One region of the Marinobacterium sp. xm-a-127 genome, then DNA from elsewhere that is predicted to be linked to it. Evidence: predicted binding sites of a transcription regulator. Region 1 holds the regulator's gene; each other region holds the start of a gene.

Region 1 (4,452 bases):
TCACAATGAACTGCTCTATGTCATTAATCATTTCATTCACTTCATCGGAAGCGTTGAGAAACTTTTTAACCGGTTCATCTTTCCCAGAGAGAGGGCGCAACTCTACAAACCAGTAGGGGTTAGGAAGCACCCTGACGTCAAAGCTGAAATCAACATCTAATGGAACGCCGTGTTTGAAGCCAAAGGATTCAAACTGTAAAGAGAGCGCTTGCTCTTTACGCTGTGCGACCCTCAATTTAATGGTGTCACGCAGTTCATAGAGTGAAAGCCGAGTGGTATCAACTCTCATGTCTGCAGAACTTGCGATGGGTTCAAGCAGGTCTCGTTCTAAGGCTATTGCCTCTTCCAGTCCAATATCTTGGTTGCTCAGCGGGTGTTTTCTTCGAGTGGCGCTGTAACGTTTCAATAGGGTCGCTTCTGATGCGTCAAGATAAGTGATCTCGATGCCTATATCTTCTCTAGCCCTCAAGGATTCCATGATCTCTGGGAAGGCTTTTAGGTCGGTATGCTGGTTGCGGGCATCAATGCTCACAGCAATCAGGGGTGCGTTATTCTGGTCGTTAAGCATCTGCTCGACCAACGCTGGCAATAGCGTCGCCGGTAGGTTGTCTATGCAGTAGAACCCAACATCTTCAAGTGCTTGCAAGGCGGTACTCTTCCCTGAACCACTGCGACCTGAGATGACAACGACTCTCATGATCAGACCTTTGATAGCTCAGTTGCTTTATTGAGTAGGGCTTCAGAGTTCGTGCAGTCTCTGAGAGAATTGAGGGCTTCGGGCTTACTGAACAGCTCTGCTAGACCAGCCAGTGTCTTAAGGTGCTCATCATTTCCATCATCGGGCACGATCAGTGCGCAGACAAGATCGACCGGCGCTGAATCGATTGAATCAAAATCGACACCGCCATCGAGTGTGATTAAGCAGGCGGATGCTGTTGAACAGCCCGGAATTCGACAGTGGGGTATACCCACGCCAGAGCCAATTCCTGTACTGCCTAATCGTTCACGATTAAGAAGGCCTGTAAAAATTTCATCTTCTGTTACGCCATCAACTGAAGAGGCCAGCTTTTCGCTGGCCACTTGAAGAAGGCGTTTTTTACTGGCGACTGACTCCCGGCAGGCGGTTGTTTCAGTCGTCAGTAGGTCACCTAGTTGCATGTTGTCGTTCGTTTATTTGTGAGATTTCATTTTTTCTTTATGCTTGATGATTTGGCGATCAAGCTTATCCACTAAGCCATCAATCGCTGCATACATGTCATCATGCTCATCAGAAGCGACCACTTGGCCACCGGCTAAGTGAATATCAGCCTCGGCTTTTTTACCCTGCTTTTCGACACTGAGAGTAACTTGTACATTCTGAATGTTGTCGAAGTGACGTTCTAGCTTATCGAACTTGTTACGTACGTATTCACTTAGAGCTTCAGTCAGGTCTACGTGATGACCAGTAATATTTATCTGCATATGACTTCTCCTCGTCTTAGGCGGAGTGAAAAAATGAGGCCGCCTACCTCAATTAAACCAAACGCTTTCTCTCATTTGAAGGTGGAATGTTGAGAACTTCGCGATATTTAGCAATGGTTCGTCTTGCAACATTCACCCCCTCTTCATCTAGTAGTGTAGCAAGCTTACTGTCACTTAGTGGCTTGCGAGGGTCTTCTTCTGAAATTAATTTTTTAATGATTGCTCGGATCGCAGTTGACGATGCACCACTGCCGTCACTGGTAGCCACCTGACTCGAAAAGAAATACTTCAATTCAAAGACACCGCGCGGGGTGTGCATGTATTTTCGAGTTGTAACACGGGAGATGGTGGATTCATGTAGATCAACGGCTTCAGCAATATCGTGAAGAATAAGAGGCTTCATCGCCTGTTCACCCTGCTCGAGAAAACCGATCTGTCTAGTAACGATCTCCGTTGAGACCTTTAAGAGGGTCTCATTGCGGCTTTGTAAGCTCTTTATGAACCAGCGTGCATCTTGTAGATGGTCTTTTAAAAATTGGTTCTCCGCGGAGTTGTCTGCACGTTTAATCATGCCTGAGTAGACATCATTGATACGTAGTTCAGGGACTACGTCGTTATTGAGAGTGAGTGTCCACTCCCCAGCGCGTTTACGCACGATCACGTCCGGTACGATGTAATCAGTATCACCCAGATCTAACGAGTCTCCTGGTGTTGGGTTAAGTGATTGAATTAACCTAACCACCTCTGACAGTTGCTCCTCTTTGAGCCTCATACGGCGCATCAAAGATTTAAAGTCTCGACTGCCCAACAGATTTAAATAGTCGGTCGCTAGGCGCAGAGATTCGGCTCGCCAAGGGGTCTCTATGGGTAGCTGTCTTAACTGGATTTTCAAACACTCTGCAAGATCACGGGCACCGACACCGGGTGGGTCAAACTGTTGAATACGGTGAAGTACTGTCTCTACCTCATCCATTTCCACTTCAAAAAAGAGTTCAGGTAGCTCCTCTTGGCAGCTGAGAAGAATGTCCTGCAGATCGGTGATCAGATAGCCACGATCATCGATAGAGTCAATAATCATCTCAGCAATGTATCGATCAACATCGCTGAAATTAACCAGATTCAGTTGCCAGTTAAGGTGGTCTTGGATGGTTTCAACCGCAGCGTCATTATCACCTGGCATCCAATCATCATCACGATTGGAATTTGAAGAGCTTTGGTAAGTATCGTCCCATTGACTGTCGGTTGAAAGCTGTTCAGGGATGTCATCAGTAGACCAGCTATCTTCCGGCTGAGACGATTCGAGCGTCTCTTCGATCTCTGAATTAGATTGGGTCTCATCTAAGGTTGATGACTCTTTTTGCTCAATGCTCTGAGAGTTCTCTTCACTCTGATCTTCTTCATCGGCTACCTCCAGTAGTGGGTTACTATCGAGTGCCTCTTGAATCTCTGTCTGTAGCTCTAAGGAGGAGAGTTGCAGCAATTTGATCGCTTGCTGCAATTGTGGGGTCATGGACAGGTTCTGTCCGACTTTGAGCTGTAAAGAGTGCTTCATTAAAATGATAATTACTTAAAAGTGTGAGAGTTACAAGCGAAAATCATTGCCCAGATAAGCCTCTTTAACGGCTTGATTCATCATGATCTGCTCAGGCTCACCCTCTGCAAGAATGTTACCCTCACTAACGATGTAAGCCCGTTCGCAAATGTCGAGAGTCTCTCTGACATTGTGATCTGTTATCAGGACGCCAATACCTCGATCTTTAAGGTGTCTGATGGTCTGTTTGATGTCGCTGACAGAGATGGGGTCTACACCAGCAAAAGGCTCGTCCAGTAGGATGAAGTCAGGATCGTTTGCTAGGGCTCTTGCAATCTCAACTCGGCGTCTTTCACCTCCGGATAGGACCATCCCTTTGGACTCTTTGATGTGAGTGATATGAAACTCTTCAAGCAGTGACTGAGCTTTCTCGTGTTGTTGATCTTTGGTCAGGTCTTTTCTCTGCTCCAGTATGGCCATTAGATTGTCGTAGACACTCAGCTTTCTGAATACAGAGGCCTCTTGCGGAAGATAGCCTAAGCCGCGTTTTGCGCGCTCATGAATAGGCATTCTAGTGACGTCGTCGCCATTGAGACGAATGTTGCCTCGATCCGCTCTGACCAGACCTACAATCATATAGAAGCAGGTTGTCTTACCCGCTCCGTTGGGCCCAAGCAATCCTATAATCTCACCGGGCTCAACAGTGACGGACACATCTTCAATAACAGAGCGTCCTTTGTAGCTTTTGGCTAGGTGGAGGGCTTCGAGTGAACTCATGGTTAATTATCTTTTTTAGGCTGAAGAACCATTTTGACACGCTGGCTTCCGCTCTCACTGCTAAAGGCTTTTACTTTAGAGTTCGCCATGTCGTAATTAATTTTAGCCCCAGTGAACTCGTCACCACCCTGAGTCACTCTAGCGTTCCCCGTAATTAACAGCAGTTGAGAGCTTACTGTGTAATCCAGAATTGAACCGGTTGCATAGGTAATCTCTTGGTCCAGTTGAGGGCGTTGTTCGAAGTAGGCTGGAGCACCTTTTGAGATGATCTGATTGATGGTGTCATCATTACCACGTAACAGATCGACGGTTTCACCTTTAAGCACCATTGATCCCTGGGTGATGATGACGTTGCCTGTGTATCGAGTGACTCCTTTGGCCTCATCAATATTAGCTGAGTCTGCCTCAACGTAGATAGGCTCGTCTCTATCGGTTGGCAGCGCTAAAGCTGATCCACTAAGAACAACTGTAAAGGCTAGAAATAGGTTACTGGTCAGTGCTCGAAGCGACATAGGCCCCCCTCACGGTTGAATGAAGATCTAAGGTGTTTAATTCCGTATTCAGTGTCATGCCAACCCCTTTGGTTGAACCCTGGTTGTTCAGAAATTCGACGGCTACATCACTGGTCGCCAGATTCTGTTCTGGAAAGTAGCTCAACTGCTCTGTGAAGAGTGCAGTGTCTT
Region 2 (4,452 bases), on a different contig from region 1:
AATAGTTTAAAGCACCATTGTGGTGCGTATGTTTTAGGTGTGCATCAAATTGGTGCGTTTATTGTCATTGGTGATTCGTTGCTGATGCGGTAAATCACCGTAAATAAAGACTTTTTTCGAGTTGGCATACTGTTTGCTAGCTCGTTAGGAAGACTGAGCTTGCATGGTGCAGGCTTAAACCCAAGGCTACTAGTCTGGCAATATCTGATAATGGAGAGAGCCATAATGTCTGAACAGACACTAAATCTGATCAAAGAAACTGACGCGAAGTGGATCGACCTTCGCTTTACAGACTCTAAAGGTAAAGAGCAGCACGTAACTATCCCAGTTCACGAAATGGGTGACGACTTCTTCGAAGACGGCAAAATGTTTGATGGCTCATCTATCCAAGGTTGGAAGGGTATTAACGACTCTGACATGATCCTTCGTCCAGATGACTCTTCATCTATCGTTGATCCATTCTCTGAAGATGCAACAGTCATCATCCGTTGTGACATCGTTGAGCCTGCTACAGGTCTTGGTTACGAGCGTGATCCACGTTCTGTTGCTAAGCGTGCAGAAGAGTACCTGAAATCAACAGGTATCGCTGACAGCGCTATGTTCGGTCCAGAGCCAGAGTTCTTCGTATTTGACGAAGTTCACTTCCACTCTGACATGTCTGGTTGTGGCTACACTGTATCTTCTGAAGAAGCTGCATGGTCTTCTAACAGCAAATTCGAAGGCGGTAACACAGGTCACCGTCCACGCGTTAAAGGCGGTTACTTCCCAGTACCACCAGTAGACTCTCTACACGATCTTCGTGCTGCAATGTGTGACGCGATGACAGCGATGGGTCTGCACGTAGAAGTACACCACCACGAAGTAGCAACTGCTGGTCAGTGTGAAATCGGTGTGGCAGGTAACACCCTTGTTAAGAAAGCTGACGAAGTTCAGATTCTTAAGTACGCAGTTCACAACGTTGCTCACGCTTACGGTAAAACAGCTACGTTCATGCCTAAGCCAATCGTTGGTGACAACGGCTCTGGTATGCACGTTCACCAGTCTCTATCTAAAGGCGGTGTTAACATCTTCGCTGGCGACGCATACGCGGGCCTATCTGAAGAAGCTCTTTACTACATCGGCGGTATCATCAAGCACGCTAAAGCGCTTAACGCTCTATGTAACCCAGGTACTAACTCGTACAAGCGTCTTGTTCCAGGCTTCGAAGCACCAGTTATGCTAGCTTACTCAGCTCGTAACCGTTCAGCTTCTATCCGTATCCCATACGTAACTAGCCCTAAAGGCCGTCGTATCGAGACACGCTTCCCTGATCCAATCGCTAACCCATACCTAGCGTTCTCTGCGCTAATGATGGCGGGTCTTGACGGTATCCAGAACAAGATCCACCCTGGCGATGCAGCAGACAAAGACCTTTACGATCTACCAGCTGAAGAAGCTGCTCAGATCCCACAGGTTTGTTCTTCACTAGAAGAAGCTCTGGACGCTCTAGAAGCTGATCACGAGTTCCTAACTCGCGGCGGCGTATTCACTGAAGACATGCTAAACGCTTACATCGAACTTAAGCGTGAAGAGTGTGCTCAAGTGAGCCAGACAACTCACCCAATCGAATACGATCTTTACTACTCAGTTTAAGATCTTATCGATTCAAAAAACCCGGCACCTGCCGGGTTTTTTATGTTCAGGACGAACGGTATCCTGCGAGCAAAAGGATGTGCAGGAGCAGGGCATGCCAGGACGAACGGTATCCTGCAGGCGCATGGATGCGCACAAAACACCTCGCACCAAAATGGTGCATAATATCTTCATATATGCCATTCTATTGTGCATGCTAAAACTCAAAAGCCCGTGGTTACTGGGTTTCGCTGAGTTGGCAACCTTTTTGCTTATTAAGTAGAGCTATTAAGGCTTAACGCTAGAGTAGAGCTGTTAAGTCATCAAAACCCTTGGGAATACCTAATGTTCGGATCGCAACAGTACAAATTGATTCTTGAAAACCTCAATACGGCTGTATTGGTACTGGGGCAGAAGTTCGAGTTGAAGTATATGAATCCGGCCGCTGAGGTTCTGTTAGAGGGTAGCTTTAAACGCTTAAAAAATTCACACATCGAGTATCTCTTTATTGGTTCCGAAGAGGAGCTCAAGCTATTAGAGAGTGTCTCTGCGACGGGACAGCATGTCAGTAAACGCGAAGCCGCTCTGATTACCTTTGGTGGTAACGAGTTGATGACGGATTACACCATCTCAAGGTTACCGAATGGGTTTCTACTGATGGAGTTGCACCCACGTGATCGCCTGGTTCGAATTGAGCGTGAAGAGGAGATGTTGAATCGACATGCCACCGCCAAAGTGCTTGTGCGTGGCTTGGCACATGAGATCAAGAACCCGTTGGGCGGGATTCGCGGCTCTGCACAGTTGCTAGAGCGCGAGCTGGATGATGAGGGGCTTAAAGAGTTCACCGGAATTATCATCGATGAAGCGGATCGGTTAAGAAATCTGGTGGATCGTCTGATGGGGCCTTACAAGAAGCCCAACATACACCCGGTGAACATTCACGAGGTGCTCGAGCGTGTGCGTGCTCTGATTGAAGTTGAAAGCGAGCAAGAGATTCAGTTGGTTCGTGACTACGACCCAAGTCTGCCGGAGTTTAACGGCGACAGTGAACAGTTGATCCAAGCGGTTTTAAACATCTGCAGAAATGCGATGCAGGCCCTGAAAGAGTCTGAAACAGCCGCTCCGCAAATCCGTATGAAAACACGAGCGCTCAGACGAATTACGCTGGGCGCAGAGCAGCATCGACTGGTCTGCTGCGTAGAGATTATCGATAACGGTCCGGGCATACCAAAGGATCTTTTAGATTCCGTGTTCTATCCGATGGTGACCGGTCGTGCGGAAGGGTCTGGGTTGGGACTATCGATTGCCCAATCTGTTATTGGTCAGCACCAGGGTTTAATCGAGGTCGCCTCGAAACCCAGTACAACAAATTTTAAAATTTTAATTCCTTTGGAGAGTTGAGATGTCTAAGCCAGCAACCGTTTGGATAGTAGATGATGATCGCTCAATACGTTGGGTTTTAGAGAAAGCGATCTCTGGCAGTGGCTTGGCGACAGAAGTGTTTGAGTCGGGCGATGCGTTGCTGCGTAAAATTAAGCGTGAACAGCCTGATGTGATTATCAGCGATATTCGTATGCCGGGCATTGATGGTCTTGAGATGCTAGAGCAGCTTCAAGCTGATTATGCAGACATTCCGACTATCATCATGACCGCTCACTCAGATTTAGATTCCGCGGTTGCCTCTTATCAAGGTGGTGCCTTTGAGTACTTGCCTAAGCCATTTGATATTGATGAGGCGGTAGCGCTGGTTCAGCGAGCGGTGCAGCACGTTGAAGAGCAGCGTCAACAAACCGAAGTGATTGTTGAAGATGATACACCTGAGATCATTGGTGAGGCGCCGGCTATGCAGGAGGTGTTCCGTGCCATTGGTCGTCTGTCTCATTCCCCGATTACTGTATTGATCAATGGTGAGTCTGGTACAGGTAAAGAGCTGGTGGCCCATGCTCTGCATCGCCACAGTCCGCGTGCGGGTAATGAGTTTATTCCATTGAACATGGCGGCTATTCCACATGACTTGATTGAGTCTGAACTGTTCGGGCATGAAAAGGGTGCCTTTACCGGAGCTCAAGCTTCGCGCCGTGGCCGTTTTGAACAGGCCGATGGTGGCACACTGTTCCTTGATGAGATCGGCGATATGCCTGCGGATACTCAAACTCGACTCTTGCGTGTTCTTGCTGACGGTGAGTTCTACCGTGTCGGTGGTCATACACCGGTTAAAGTTGATGTTCGAATCATTGCAGCTACCCACCAAAATCTCGAAAACCTCGTTAAAGAGGGCAAGTTTCGTGAGGATCTGTTCCACCGTCTAAACGTGATTCGAGTTCACATCCCCTCGTTAAATGAGCGTCGTGAAGATATTCCTCGTCTCGCTCGCCACTTTTTGTCACGTTCGGCGAAAGAGCTGGGCGTTGAGACTAAGATTCTTAAGCCGGAAACAGAGCGTTTTCTGCGCGATCTGACTTGGCCAGGTAATGTGCGACAGCTGGAAAACACCTGTCGCTGGATTACCGTGATGGCGTCTGGTCGAGAGGTTCTTGTCTCTGATTTACCACCAGAGCTTCTAGAGTCCTCAAATGAACGCCCTGTTGTTCATGGTAATTGGGAACAAGCACTGCGTGGCTGGGCTGATCAGCGTCTCTTTGAAGGGGAGAGGGGCATCCTCAAAGAGGCTGAACGTCAGTTTGAGCAGGTGTTGATAGAGACTGCGCTTAAACATACGGGTGGCCGTAAACGTGATGCGTCTGAACTTTTAGGCTGGGGGCGAAATACCCTAACCCGCAAGCTAAAAGAGCTGGGTATTGAGGCGGATTAGAGTCGCTTAATGCTACAATCGGCATCTAA
Region 3 (4,452 bases), 580 kb from region 1:
TAAAACCGACGGTTTTAATCGGTGCCGGGCGGGCTGCAATAGGCTGAAATTCTTTCATTATGCTCTCCTATCGGCTCACCAACGCAACCGCGCTGTTAAATCGGTTCATGAGGAACGAGATCACCATATTGACCACAAAGTAGACGATAATGGTCATAAAGATGGTCTCAATCGCTTGTCCAGTCTGGTTAAGAGCGGTGCCGACAAATACGTTGAATAGATCGGGATAACCGACCGCCGCCGCTAGCGTAGAGTTCTTCACCAGTGACTGATACTCGGAGTTCAGTAGCGGCACAATGACACGCATTGCCTGAGGCACGATGATCAATGACATGATCTTGTTCTCACGCAAACCAATGCTGCGAGCCGCTTCTGTTTGACCGTGTGGAATCGATTGCACACCTGCACGCACGGCTTCGGCAATGAATGCACCAGTGTAGACCGACAGCGCAATGGCAAGCGACATCAGCTCTGGGATGACGGTAATACCACCGAAGTAGTTAAAGCCCTTTAGAGCTGGGTATTCAACGGTGAATGGAAAGCCCGTTAACGCTGCAACAATTAATGGAAATAGAATCACCATGGCGATGCTGGTCTTCAGCACAGGGAACTGTTGGCCGGTCAGCTCTTGACGTTTTTTGGCCCAGCGACGCAGTACAAAAATTCCTGCAACGGCAGCGCCTAAAGCGATCCAGACCAAAGATGATAGATCGCCGCCAATCAGTTTAGGTAGGTAGAGGCCGCGAACGTTGAGGAACACAGCTTCGCCTAAACTCAAGCTTTGGCGAGCGCCAGGCAGACTGGATAGAACGGCGAAGTACCAGAAGAACACCTGTAGCAGAAGCGGTACGTTTCGGAAGATTTCTACATAGACCAGAGCAATCTTACGAATCAACCAGTTATGCGAGAAGTGCGCCACACCAAAGATAAATCCAAGTAGCGTCGCGAAGAAGATACCGATGGCCGAGACCAAAAGGGTGTTTAAGAAACCGACAACAAATATTCGTCCGTAGGTATCGGTCGACTCAAAGGAGATCAACGACATCAAGACATCATAGCCTGCAGCTGCGCCTAAGAAGTCGAAACCGGTTTTGATCCCCGTCGCTTCCATGTTGGCCAGCGTGTTGCCAATGATGGTGCCAAAGAAATAGAGCAACCCAGCGACCAGTGCGATCTGATAGAAGAAACCGCGGATGCGTGGGTTGTTATAAAAGGCGTTGGAGGTGGTTCCGGAGCTCGATTTACGGCTCGCTGACTTAACCTCTTCAATGGTTTTTTGTTTGAACATTGAATTAACCTAAAAATAGAGTGCTTTCACGCAGAAAGGGGCACTGTTGTGCCCCTTTTTAGATCGCTTCGGTTTTAGCGCATAGCTGGTGCGTATAGGATACCGCCATCACGCCAAGACGCGTTGATACCACGTGCTAGCTTAAGTGGTGAATCCATACCCACGTTACGCTCAAACGACTCTGAGTAGTTACCTACTTGAGTGATGATGTTGTAAGCCCAGTCAGCACTTAGACCTAGGTTAGCACCTAGTTCACCTTCAGCACCTAGTAGACGCTTGTTAGCTGGGTTGCCGTTCGCTTTCATGTCAGCTGCGTTTGCAGAAGTGACCTTCTGCTCTTCTGCTTCGATCATTGCGTTTAGAGACCACTTAACAATGTTGAACCACTGGTCATCGCCTTGACGAACTACTGGGCCTAGAGGCTCTTTAGAGATAACTTCGGGAAGAATCACTGCATTGCCTGGGTTAGCTAGACCGATACGAAGTGCCGCTAGCTGAGAACCGTCTGATGTTAGGAAGTCACAACGACCTGATTCGAAACCTTGACGAGTTTGGTCAGAGGTATCGAAAGTAACCGCTTTGTATGACATGCCGTTCTCACGGAAGTAGTCAGCGATTGCAAGCTCAGTAGAGGTACCCGCTTGGATACATGCGTTTGCACCGTCTAGCTCAGTTGCGCTTGATACGCCTAGATCTTTCATGACCATGAATGACGCACCGTCGTAGTAGTTAGTACCAGCAAAGTTGATACCTAGTGATGTATCACGAGTGTGAGTCCAAGTCGTGTTACGAGATAGCATGTCGATTTCGCCAGACGCTAGCGCAGTGAAACGCTCTTTAGCGGTTAGCGGTTTGTATTGAACAGCTTCTGAATCGCCAAGTACTGCAGCTGCAACCGCACGACACATATCAACGTCGAGACCGCTCCATTTGCCGTTCTCATCTTTTTGAGAGAAGCCTGCAAGACCAGTAGATACACCACAAGTTAGGGTGCCACGGCTCTTAACATCGTCAAGAGTAGCTGCTTGAACTGCACCAGCAGTCATTGTTGCAGCAAGGATAGAAGCGGTTAGTAAAGCTTTCTTAGCCATTATGTAGATCCTCTTTTGAGTAGGTTGTTGTTCTTTTTCCACAGCAACTAGTGTGCCAACAATTTTCAGTGAGTCATTTTCATCGACATTCATCGTTAAAAATTGTCTGAAAGTTACGGTATAACGGGGTGTTTTGATCAAATAATCTTTAATACCCAACGCCAGCACTCTGCTTACTCGTTTAAGATTGTGTCATTATGACTCAAAGGTCAATACTAAAGTAGGGCTTAAATTGAGCTTTTGCACAGTATTGGTGCAATTTGATTTAAGTCCTGTTCCTCTTATAACTGAACGCAGTATATTAGTCCTATTGGCAAGATTTCGGAGTGGTTTGAGTGACAGCGATATTGAATGACTACCTAGAAAAACAGCAGCAAAAGGTTTCAGCAGCAAGAGATCTGCTTGAATCAGATCACAATCGGTTGGCGGAGTTAGATCGAGTGCTATTGGGATCTGACTATGTTGCGGATCAGCTGCAGCGTCATCCCGAATTGATTGAGCAGTTAAACCTTGATGTTGGTGAGCTTCCAACAGGTGCTTTAACAGCGCAAGTGTTGGCGGCTGTTGAAGCTGTGGGGAGTGAAGAGGCACTGAGTGTTGCGCTGCGTCGCCTGCGTCGATTGGCCATGGTTAGAATTATTTGGCGCGACTTGAACCGATTGGCCGATCTAACAGAAACCACCCGGATGCTCTCCGAACTGGCCGATGCCACTACTGATGCAGCATTGAATTGGCTGCACCAAGATCTAGTCAAAGATCTGGGTGAGCCAATGGACTCTGATGGAAATTTGCAACGCATGGCCGTCATTGGAATGGGCAAATTGGGGGCACATGAGCTCAATCTCTCCTCGGATATCGACCTGATGTTTACCTTCCCCGCCAATGGCGAAACCCAAGGTGGCCGCCGTTCACTATCCAACCAAGAGTTCTTTACACGACTGGGTAAAAGATTGATTCGTGTTTTAGATGCCCCCACAGCCGAGGGCTTTGTATTCCGTGTCGATATGCGTCTGCGTCCGTTTGGATCTTCTGGTCCATTGGTTGCCAGTTTTGATGCCATGGAGCAGTACTACCAGACACAGGGGCGTGAGTGGGAGCGTTATGCGTTGATCAAAGCGCGTATCATCGCGGGTGATAAGGAAGCTGGCGCCCAGTTGATGCAGGATCTGCGCCCCTTTGTCTATCGTAAGTACATTGACTACAGCGCCTTTGAATCTTTGCGTGAAATGAAAGGGATGATTGAGCGTGAGAACCGTTTAAAGGGTCGTGAGAATAACGTTAAGTTGGGAGCCGGAGGTATTCGCGAGGTTGAGTTCATCGCTCAAGCCTTTCAGCTAATCCGCGGCGGGCGTGATACACGTTTGCAGCAACGAGAGTTGTGCAACATATTGCCACTTCTCCCAGAGGTAGTCGGCATTCCAGACGTGGTTGTGACAGAGCTAACCCATGCCTACGTCTTCCTGCGTAATGTGGAACATGCGATTCAGGCGCAAGCAGATAAGCAGACCCAAGAGCTACCAGCTGATGATCTCGGTATGCAGCGCCTTGCCTACTCCATGGGCTTTACGAGTCCAGAGGCGCTTTTAACAGAGCTAAATGAGCATCGAAGTCGAGTCTCACAGCACTTTGCAGATGTTATTGCACCAGTGGATCAGGAAGGCAATGCCGAGCAAACTGAGAGCGATGCGCATCTTACGGGCCTCTGGCATGAGGAGTTTGCAGATCAGGAGGCGCTGGCTCACTATCTGACAGAGCTGGGTTACAGCGAAACCGATCGAGCGTTGAAGGCACTGGTATCGCTGCGCCAGTTAAGAACGGTACAGGCGTTGCAAAATGTCGGGCAGGAGCGTTTGTTGGATCTGCTGCCTCGTTTGCTCCGGGATCTGTCGGGCGTGGAAAACGCAGAAGAGACTTTGGAGCGGGTTTTGCAGCTGATTCAAGCTGTAGTGCGTCGTTCAGCCTATCTTCTTCTGCTAGCCGAAAACCCCAGTGCTCGAGCGCAGTTGGTAAAGCTCTGTTCAGCCAGTCCATGGTTTGCAGAGAAGTTAGCTCATCAACCGGTCCTTCTTGATG
Region 4 (4,452 bases), on a different contig from region 1:
TACCATCACCGATCTTGCCAGTATTGGCCGTAGAGCTGATCGCTTCAATGACTTGATCTAGCATGTCGTCGTCGATCGCGACTTCAATTTTTACCTTAGGAAGGAAGTCCACTACGTACTCGGCACCACGGTAAAGTTCTGTGTGACCTTTCTGACGACCGAAGCCTTTAACTTCAGTCACTGTAACACCTTGGATACCAATGTCAGACAGCGCTTCGCGCACATCATCCAGTTTGAACGGTTTGATAACTGCCGATACCAGTTTCATAGTTTCTCCTTGTTGAACTGGGCAGGCAAAACTGTCCCAATTCGCTGTAAATTTTCATCCATTATGTACATGGATGGTTTAACCTTCAAGTTTCCTGATCAACCTGTTTGTCCAGAAACGAAAAAAACCCTACCTGGGGGTAGGGCTGAGAAGAGGGGTGTATCGCTACACCCCGGGTTTCAACAGAAACTGAGTTCCCTATTACTTACGTGAAGTGACGAACTCTGGGTAGGCTTCCATACCACATTCAGAGATATCGACACCTTCGTACTCTTCCTCTTCAGTCACTCGGATGCCCATCACAGCTTTGATGATGCCCCAAACCACTAGGCTGACAACGAATACCCATACGAAGATTGTTAGGGCGCCGATGATCTGGCCAGAGAAAGTAGAACCGTCGTTAGTTACTGGTACCAGTAGTAGACCAAGAAGACCTACAACACCGTGTACAGAGATCGCACCGACAGGATCGTCAATTTTTAGTTTATCCAGCGTTAGGATAGAGAAGACAACCAGAACACCACCGATCGCACCGAAGATGTGAGCTTGTAGTGCAGAAGGGGTTGAAGGCTCTGCTGTGATCGCTACTAGACCTGCTAGTGCACCGTTAAGTGCCATTGTAAGGTCCGCTTTGCCGAACAGTAGACGCGCTGTGATTAGTGCTGCTACTACACCGCCAGCCGCAGCTGCGTTAGTGTTCATGAAGACAACGGCAACTGCGTTTGAGTTCTCAACGTCAGACGTTGCTAGAACCGAACCACCGTTGAAGCCGAACCAACCCATCCAAAGGATGAATGTGCCCAGTGTTGCCATTGGTAGGTTAGCACCAGGGATCGCATTGATCTCACCGTTCTTACCGTATTTGCCTTTACGTGCGCCAAGCATTAGGACACCTGCTAGTGCTGCTGCAGCACCTGCCATGTGGACGATACCTGAACCCGCGAAGTCAGAGAAACCAAGATCACCTAGAGTGTACATGCCGAATACAGCGTTGCCGCCCCAAGTCCAAGAACCTTCCATTGGGTAGATGAAGCCTGTCATCACAACCGCGAACGCTAGGAACGCCCATAGTTTCATACGTTCAGCCACTGCACCCGATACGATAGACATTGCTGTTGCAACGAATACCACCTGGAAGAAGAAGTCAGCTGATGGCGCGTAGGTCCACTCATCGGCAACACCGTCACCCGTGATGCTAGATAGGAAGTAGTCACCGCCGTACATGATCGCGTAACCGCAAACGAAGTACATGATGCAAGAGATCGCGAATAGCGCGATGTTCTTAGTTAGAATTTCAGTGGTGTTCTTAGAACGAACAAGACCTGCTTCTAGCATTGAGAAGCCTGCCGCCATCCACATAACCAGCGCACCACACACCAAGAAGTAGAAGGTATCGAGTGCGTACTTCAGCTGGGTTACATCACCAGCTGTTGTATTCAAAAGTTCTTCCATTGTTATGCCCTCCAATAAGGCCAAAAATCAAAACGTTATAGAGCTTCGTCGCCGGTCTCACCGGTACGGATGCGAACCACTTGTTCAAGCGCTGAAACAAAAATCTTACCGTCGCCAATTTTGCCGGTTTGCGCAGCATTGGTGATCGCTTCGATAACCTGATCTACGATCTCATCAGAGACAGCAGCGTCTAGGCGAACTTTAGGTAGGAAGTCCACAACATACTCTGCACCACGGTAGAGTTCGGTGTGGCCTTTTTGACGGCCAAAGCCTTTAACTTCAGTCACGGTGATACCTTGTACACCGATCTCTGATAGCGCTTCGCGCACGTCGTCAAGCTTGAATGGCTTAATTACGGCTGACACTAGTTTCATCAGATTTCTCCTTAATGTGAAAAGGGAGGATTAATTTTTTCCTGTGAACTCTATTTGCGAAACTTGTGCCAACTTTTAAAAATAACTTATAAAACATTGACTTATAAATTTTTCATGGGTCTCTTTACCGTTTTATCAACCTTTATAGTGCACGCCAGTATGCACCACAAAAGTGCATGCACTACTTTGGTGCGCCATATTGAGGCTAAAATAGTGATCATAGACGCTTGTCTTAAAAGGGTTCTGGTATAGTGCATCTATTGAGACGCATATCGATGTTAAAGGGGGCTGAGATGCTTGATCCTAAGATGTTTGAAAACCTAAGTCAGACGATGACCCAATTCCTTCAGGGTAACTCATCACTTCCAGGTCAGGAGGCGATGCAGCAGCAAATTAAAACTGTACTTCAATCAAGTTTTGCTAAACTGGATTTAGTCACTCGGGAGGAGTTTGACGCTCAGGCCGCTGTACTTCAGCGAACTCGAGAAAAATTAGAGCAGTTGGAAGCGATGGTTGCTGAGTTGGAGTCAAAAGAGTCCTAAAGCAACGCTAGGCCAACTGCAGGACCCAAGGATGGCGTCATGGCATTGGCAACTCTTTATAGCCGAGCTCAGCTCGGTATCGAGGCACCTCGCGTTCGCGTTGAAGTGCACCTTTCAGGAGGCTTACCCTCCTTTGCAATTGTGGGTATGGCAGAGACCGCGGTGCGTGAAAGCCGCGAGCGTGTGCGCAGTGCACTGTTAAACGCCGGCTTTGAATACCCGCAACGACGAATCACCGTTAACTTATCACCGGCCGATCTCCCCAAAGAGGGCGGACGCTATGACCTAGCCATTGCGCTTGGCATTCTGTTGGCATCCAATCAGCTTAAAACAACTCACCTGCAGCAGGCAGAGCTCTACTCAGAATTGGGCTTGGACGGCAAACTGCACCCTATTAGAGGCCTATTTCCGGCCGCCTATGCCTGTGCTGAAGCGGATTCACTGATTGTTATTGCCCCCGATAATAGCCAAGAAGCCTCTCTCGCGGGTGCTAAGCAACAACTTTCAGCTAAGACGCTGTACGATCTATGTCAGGCGTTGAGTGCTGAAAAGCTACCTGAAATAGACCCTCAACCCCCAGTTCATTATCCGCCGAGTTACCCCGTAGATCTTTCAGAAGTTCGGGGACAACCGATGGCCCGTCGTGCCTTGGAAGTGGCCGCCAGTGGAATGCATAACCTGCTTTTGAGCGGTCCTCCGGGCAGTGGTAAAAGTATGTTGGCCCAAGCACTGCCATCGATCCTACCGCCACTTTCGCAATCCAGTTGTATCGAAACGGCCAGTATCTATTCGGTCTCGGGTTTGCCGGTCGAGCGATTGTTTCGGGGTGAACGACCCTACAGAGCACCGCACCACAGTGCATCATCACGGGCGATGGTGGGGGGTGGATCTTCCCCTAGGCCGGGTGAGATCTCACTGGCGCATCAAGGGGTTCTATTTCTGGATGAGCTGCCAGAATTTCCCCGTTCTGTTCTGGAAGTTCTGCGAGAGCCGCTTGAAACCGGTGAGGTCAGTATTTCTAGAGTGGCGGGCACGCTGACCTACCCTGCGCGTTTCTCTTTGATGGCGGCGATGAATCCTTGCCCCTGCGGTTACTACGCTGATGGGACCGAGCGATGTCAGTGTTCTCAGGCTCTAATCGATCGATATCAGGGTCGAGTCTCTGGCCCATTGTTGGATCGATTTGATATGCGTCTGGCTTTGAGTGCGGTGCCCACAGAGGAGCTATTACTGGGCGAATCGCATGAGGAGTGCTCTGACGCAGTTCGTAAGCGAGTTAGTCAGTGTCAGCAGCGACAGTATGATCGGCAGGGCAAGCTCAACTCTGAGCTAACAGGCAGTGAAGTCCAAAAAGAGCTGAATGCTTCAGAGTCATTATCAAAAGAGTTTATGGTGATAGCGACACGCTTACAGCTCTCCGCTAGGGCTTGCCATAGAGCACTTCGCGTGGCTCGCACACTGGCGGATATGAATGCAGATCAGGCGATCGAAAACAGCCACATTATGGAGGCGCTCAGCTATCGACAGCTTTAACTGATGAGCAGATCTTGGGCTTGCTGATGTCAGGGTGTACACTGTGCGCCCTAATATCGAGTCTGCTCATCAAACATGTCACGCCTTAACCCCCGTCAGAAAGAAGCCGTCGAATACATTAGTGGTCCACTGCTGGTATTGGCTGGCGCTGGCTCAGGGAAAACCAGTGTCATCACGCGAAAAATCGCTTATCTCATTGAAGAGTGCGGCATTGAGGCGCGCCACATTGCGGCGGTTACCTTTACCAACAAAGCCTCGCGTGAGATGAAAGAGCGAGTCATGT

The links. Region 1 encodes sigma-54, which starts transcription at its own class of promoters, with help from an activator protein. Its sites were predicted from a motif close to TGGCACNNNNNTTGCTNT; they were not measured.
Region 2: the regulator sigma-54 is predicted to act here: its motif matches at 1,869-1,886, upstream of glnL (nitrogen regulation protein NR(II)).
Region 3: the regulator sigma-54 is predicted to act here: its motif matches at 2,420-2,437, upstream of XMA127_RS00100 (amino acid ABC transporter substrate-binding protein).
Region 4: the regulator sigma-54 is predicted to act here: its motif matches at 2,148-2,165, upstream of glnK (P-II family nitrogen regulator).

Annotation. Positions count from the first base shown of each region.
Region 1 is NZ_WBYH01000001.1:599,984-604,435, forward strand. Features, by position in the region: gene rapZ (RNase adapter RapZ) at 1-697, opposite strand, end outside; gene XMA127_RS02875 (PTS sugar transporter subunit IIA) at 700-1,158, opposite strand; gene hpf (ribosome hibernation-promoting factor, HPF/YfiA family) at 1,171-1,461, opposite strand; gene XMA127_RS02885 (RNA polymerase factor sigma-54) at 1,514-3,013, opposite strand; gene lptB (LPS export ABC transporter ATP-binding protein) at 3,044-3,769, opposite strand; gene lptA (lipopolysaccharide transport periplasmic protein LptA) at 3,772-4,281, opposite strand; gene lptC (LPS export ABC transporter periplasmic protein LptC) at 4,256-4,452, opposite strand, start outside.
Region 2 is NZ_WBYH01000008.1:27,322-31,773, reverse strand. Features, by position in the region: gene glnA (glutamate--ammonia ligase) at 226-1,632, shown strand; gene glnL (nitrogen regulation protein NR(II)) at 1,957-3,012, shown strand; gene glnG (nitrogen regulation protein NR(I)) at 3,014-4,423, shown strand.
Region 3 is NZ_WBYH01000001.1:18,714-23,165, forward strand. Features, by position in the region: gene XMA127_RS00090 (amino acid ABC transporter permease) at 1-58, opposite strand, end outside; gene XMA127_RS00095 (amino acid ABC transporter permease) at 68-1,288, opposite strand; gene XMA127_RS00100 (amino acid ABC transporter substrate-binding protein) at 1,363-2,379, opposite strand; gene glnE (bifunctional [glutamate--ammonia ligase]-adenylyl-L-tyrosine phosphorylase/[glutamate--ammonia-ligase] adenylyltransferase) at 2,715-4,452, shown strand, end outside.
Region 4 is NZ_WBYH01000006.1:50,871-55,322, reverse strand. Features, by position in the region: gene glnK (P-II family nitrogen regulator) at 1-268, opposite strand, end outside; gene XMA127_RS10555 (ammonium transporter) at 470-1,720, opposite strand; gene glnK (P-II family nitrogen regulator) at 1,756-2,094, opposite strand; gene XMA127_RS10545 (accessory factor UbiK family protein) at 2,388-2,636, shown strand; gene XMA127_RS10540 (YifB family Mg chelatase-like AAA ATPase) at 2,676-4,169, shown strand; gene rep (DNA helicase Rep) at 4,245-4,452, shown strand, end outside.